Regions from separate parts of the Evansella sp. AB-rgal1 genome, predicted to be linked through region 2. Evidence: predicted binding sites of a transcription regulator. Region 2 holds the regulator's gene; the other holds the start of a gene.
What was found. The regulator LexA, encoded in region 2, represses DNA repair genes until DNA is damaged. The targets are predictions, from matches to a motif close to CGAACATATGTTCG.

Region 1: the regulator LexA is predicted to act here: its motif matches at 1,468-1,481, upstream of ACERII_RS01870 (YolD-like family protein).

Annotation. Positions count from the first base shown of each region.
Region 1 is NZ_JBGUAU010000002.1:73,085-75,562, reverse strand. Features, by position in the region: gene ACERII_RS01880 (low molecular weight protein-tyrosine-phosphatase) at 290-769, opposite strand; gene ACERII_RS01875 (hypothetical protein) at 993-1,280, opposite strand; gene ACERII_RS01870 (YolD-like family protein) at 1,507-1,860, shown strand; gene ACERII_RS01865 (Y-family DNA polymerase) at 1,932-2,478, opposite strand, start outside.
Region 2 is NZ_JBGUAU010000012.1:58,264-60,741, forward strand. Features, by position in the region: gene ACERII_RS11830 (DUF896 domain-containing protein) at 288-524, opposite strand; gene yneA (cell division suppressor protein YneA) at 617-940, opposite strand; gene lexA (transcriptional repressor LexA) at 1,129-1,746, shown strand; gene ACERII_RS11845 (DUF421 domain-containing protein) at 1,856-2,478, opposite strand, start outside.

The DNA.
Region 1 (2,478 bases), on a different contig from region 2:
CCCCTGAAAATACGTAATCTCAATTGGTGGTTAACTTATCTAGTATTCCTAATATTGTTGGTTTCTATTCCATTCACTACTGCCCACTCCCTTTCCTGTGGGCAACGGCGTCATGTCGCCATCCTGGCTCCCGTCGCTACGGTGTCTCGCCCGTACTGAGTTCGTGAACCTCCGCTCATTCCATATAAAGTGAAGAGCCTTTAGAATAAAACTAAAAAGACCAACTCTGTGTGAATTGGTCTTATGATGATATTATTTGTATACCGAACCAGGTGTAAATTCATATTCCTTACTTAACTTTTTTGTTTTCAAGAATATGTACGAATAGTTTTTCGCATGCGTCGTTTATTAAGTCGTATACTTCATCAAAATTGCCAGTGAAATATGGGTCTGGTACATCTGCAACAGCTTTTTCAGGAGTGAAGTCTAATAGGCGTGATATCTCTCCTGTTTCTGTTGTGCCTTTTACTTTTAGTTTATCTATATTTCCAATATTGGAGGCATCCATTCCAATAATAAAATCATAATCTGTTAAATCTTTTGACTTTACTTGTCTCGCTGTAATTCCTGTATGTTTAACATTGTTTCGGTCTAAAATCGCTATTGTTCCTTCATGAGGTGGATTACCAATATGCCAATCTCCAGTACCAGCGGAATCAACTTCAATTTCAGTCTCTAAACCTGCTTTCTTTACCTTGTCACGAAAAATTGCTTCTGCCATTGGGGAACGACAAATATTTCCTAAACACACAAATAAAACTCTAATCACAACTCTCTCTCCTTTAGCACATGTAAACTGTTCTATTTATTATAGCTTATCACTTCATGAAATACACCATTTCCTAATTATACTTTTCATATAAAAGAACAAATTTACCTTCAACTTGACGATCCCTCCTGATCGTTAAGTGAATAGAAATTTATACTTCCTTATCATAAAAAAAAGACTATAGTATTGGTTCCTTGACCATACCACAGTCTCCCTTTTACTTCTATCTGCTTTTTAATAAGTCACTATAATTTTTTCTAATATTTTCTAAAATTTCATCCACAGATGAATATTTTTCCCCTACTTCGAAGGTTTTATAATTTGTTAAGGAATCCTCAGAGCAACCTACTAAAATTTGTACAACTTCTTCTGGCTCACATTCTACTTGCTCCACGTTGTTTCCTTCACAATGACAATCAATATTGTCAAATCGTTCGTACACAACAACTACATTCTCTTTCATCTCTTCTATCATCAGTTCCCTTGTTTCCACTAAGTCTTTAACAATCATGGCCAGCGCCCCTTTTTGTCATTAATTCCGTGTGAGAATTTCTCTGTCACACTTTTTATTACAGCACTAATACTACACTGTATCCGACACTATTGGGTAAAGAAATTGTGACTATTATTTTACATTTTCGTAAAAAACATAGCTATTATTACCACCTTGTTTTTTATCGTATATTCGTGTTATTATAAGAACGTACGTTCCTATACTTTGAAGTGAGGTGACACGAGTGAATCGTGATCGTGGTGCAATAAAATGGACATCCATGATGCTCCCAGAACATGTACATCAATTAAAGAAATTAGCCGAAAACCATCAAAAAAAGAGGAAGCCATCAATCGACAGTCAACTTCTTGATGAGTGGAGTAGACTATTATCCGAAGCGTACCATCAAGAGATTAGTCTTTCCATTACAACAATATCAAATGGAATAGAGAATTGTTTTACTGGATTTATTCAACGAATTAATCAACTCCAACGGACTATAACAATAGAAGACATGTATCATTCAGAAAGAACGACGCTCCAGTTAAGCGATATTACAAATATTACTGTAGATATAGATACTGAAGATGAGTATTAAATCAAATAACACGGAGGCTTTTCATTGCCTTAAAGGCTGTGTTAAAGGAAAAAACGACCTTTGACACAGCCTTATTTTTTATGTCCACCCACTAGAGTATTTCTGTGTCTTGCGGTACCACCTTCTGCATAGGAAACAGCTCGTAATATAGCATTTGCTCCGTGTTTTCTTCGAATAGCATCCATTACATATCCAAGCGCTCGTTGCTTTGGACGAGTTTCATTAAACAAATTAAGCTGCATGCAATCATCGCCATATATATTAGCGAGAGCTACAGAAATTCGTCGTACAACGTTTCCGTCGTAATGTTGATCAAAAAGTTGTAAGCATGCTTCATACATTTCTATTGTAATGTTTGTTGGTTCTTCAATAGTAAGTTGACGAGAAAAACCACCATTAGTTGCAGACTTACTATAACCGATACCGAGACATATTGTTTGTCCTGCCCGTTTTTCTTTTCTTGCTCTCGCCGCTACCTCTTCACACATCTCTAAAATAACTCGCTTTATCTTCACTTCATCGTCATAGTCTTGGAACAGAATTTGGCTTTTCCCATAACTGATTTGCCCGCTTAAAATGGGAGCTCCAACTTCTGAAAAATCAATTCCCCATGCATGA
Region 2 (2,478 bases):
TCATATACTTTCTTTTTTATTAAGACAACAGTATATACATGATTTGCTCAAAAAGCATAATCAGCTAGTATATAGTTAGTATGTACAAAAGAAGGTATGATAACAATGAAATCACTTACATACTTTTTCTTCCTTTTAAAATTTGTCAAAATCCATCTTTTCTTTTTTAAAACATGCTTACTATCATAATGATTTAATGATAAAGATATTAAGAAAAAACACCACAGGTAAAAAAATATACTTTCACAATAAAAAAACAACTACTAAAAAATTAGTAGCCGATAGATTTAATGTATGAAAGGATCATTGTTTTTATCTTTTTTTAACTTCTCCGGTGTTACATCATTTCCCTCTTCATCTACTATCTTTACAGATTTTAATTGATTTTTAAAAGATTGCCTTACATTTTTTAGATATGCCTCTCGTAATTCTTTTTGCTCTTTCTGTTCCTTCAATGAAAGACCTTCTTTTTTCGCTTTTGCTGATAACTCATTTATGCGTTGTAGCTTCTCTTTACTTAACATTACACTACCTCCAATGTATTACATACATTCTATCGTACATAAGTGACATAGGAGAATCAAGTTTTATGCCCATCATAAATATAACATACTTATCAGTCATGTTCAGAAGCAAAGGATTCCAATAATATTGGAACATAAATGGTTTGTCCAGGGTAAATTCTTTCACTACTTAACCCATTTTTATTTTTTATCCATGTAATTATCTCTTCCATTACCATTTGATCCCCCAGTTGATTCTTTGAAGCAATAGTCCATAACGACTCACCTTCCGAAACAACCCACTCTACCGTCACATAGTCATCTATTGCATGAACTTGATTAGAATTTATGTATGTCCATGTGAATAATCCGATTGCTAGTAATAATACTGCGAATGATGCATCTATTTGGTTTTTAAATTTTCGTATAATTTTCATTTTTCATCACCTCATGAGAATGTATGTTCGAGTATAGTATAACAAGAACACTCGTTCGTGTCAACAGGAAAGTAGAACGAATGTTTGCACCACTGCCACTCACATGGTATAATGTTCCTAAATATATCTCTGGTCTTGCATCAAATACATATATTCAAGTTTCGTAATCTAGTAAACGAGGTGCTATTATGTCAAATTTATCGAAACGTCAACAAGATATTTTAGATTTTATAAAACGGGAAGTGAAAGACAAAGGATATCCTCCTTCTGTTAGGGAAATTGGGGAAGCTGTTGGCCTAGCCTCTAGTTCCACAGTTCACGGTCATCTTTCTAGGCTAGAAAAAAAAGGACTCATTCGTCGCGATCCTACGAAACCAAGAGCCATTGAAGTAAGGGGAGTACCATCTTCCAACATCTCGGAAACTCCATCAATCTATGTTCCCATTATCGGGAAAGTTACCGCTGGTTCTCCTATTACAGCCATAGAAAATGTGGAAGAGTATATACCTTTACCTGCAAATTTTGTACAAGATGAAAATTCGTTTATTCTTGAAATCCAAGGAGATTCTATGATAGAGGCGGGTATTTTCGATGGTGATTATGTTGTAGTTCGTCAACAGCAAAGTGCCAATAATGGAGAAATTGTTGTCGCAATGACAGAAGAAGATGAAGCAACGGTTAAACGTTTCTTTAAAGAAAAAGATCACTTCCGTCTTCAGCCGGAAAACTCCTCGTTAGAACCTATCATTTTGCAAAACGTTTCTATACTCGGTAAAGTAGTTGGTGTATTCCGGTCTATTCATTAATATGTATTTATCTTATCTTTAAGCCTTTAAATAAAGACTCTTACAAACCGCGAATTGTTATTCTCTGTTTGTAAGAGCCTTTTTCTTTTGATTTCCCACACGGCTCCGATTAATACCTTTCCTTCATACTATAATAAAATTGTCCACCCTCATCCATGGAAAGTAAAAATACATCTTTATGGTCGGTAATCCCTAATTTTTTCATCTGATTAGAAAGCCATTGGAGTGATCCAACCTTCTTAACATTGGCATGAATGATTCTTCCGTCTTCAATTAAAATTGTTGGATAACCTTTTGGGTTTGTACTTTTGTTCATATCATTTGGAGTGATTGATTGAAATTCGCTTTTCTTAATTACGCTAATTTGTCCATTTGCCTCTAAAACAGCATAATCGATTTCATTAAAATCACTAGCACTCTGTAAACGTAAGTCCATCAATAGCGAATCAATCGTTACTTTGGCTTTCGTTAGCTCCTTATGCATAATTTTTCCATCTTTCATTAATATAAGTGGTTCATCTTCAATAACTCTGCGAAACCTCGGAGTTTTTAGAGCAATATACGATAAAGCTAAATGAAAGAACCCGATCATTGATGCAGCAGCTAATGGACCAGCCAACGGGAGGTCTCCACTGGACAATGGTTCACCGATAACATCCCCAATAACAACACCGAAGATAAAATCAATTGGGCTAATAGTTCCCATAGATCGTTGACCTAAAATTTTCACAA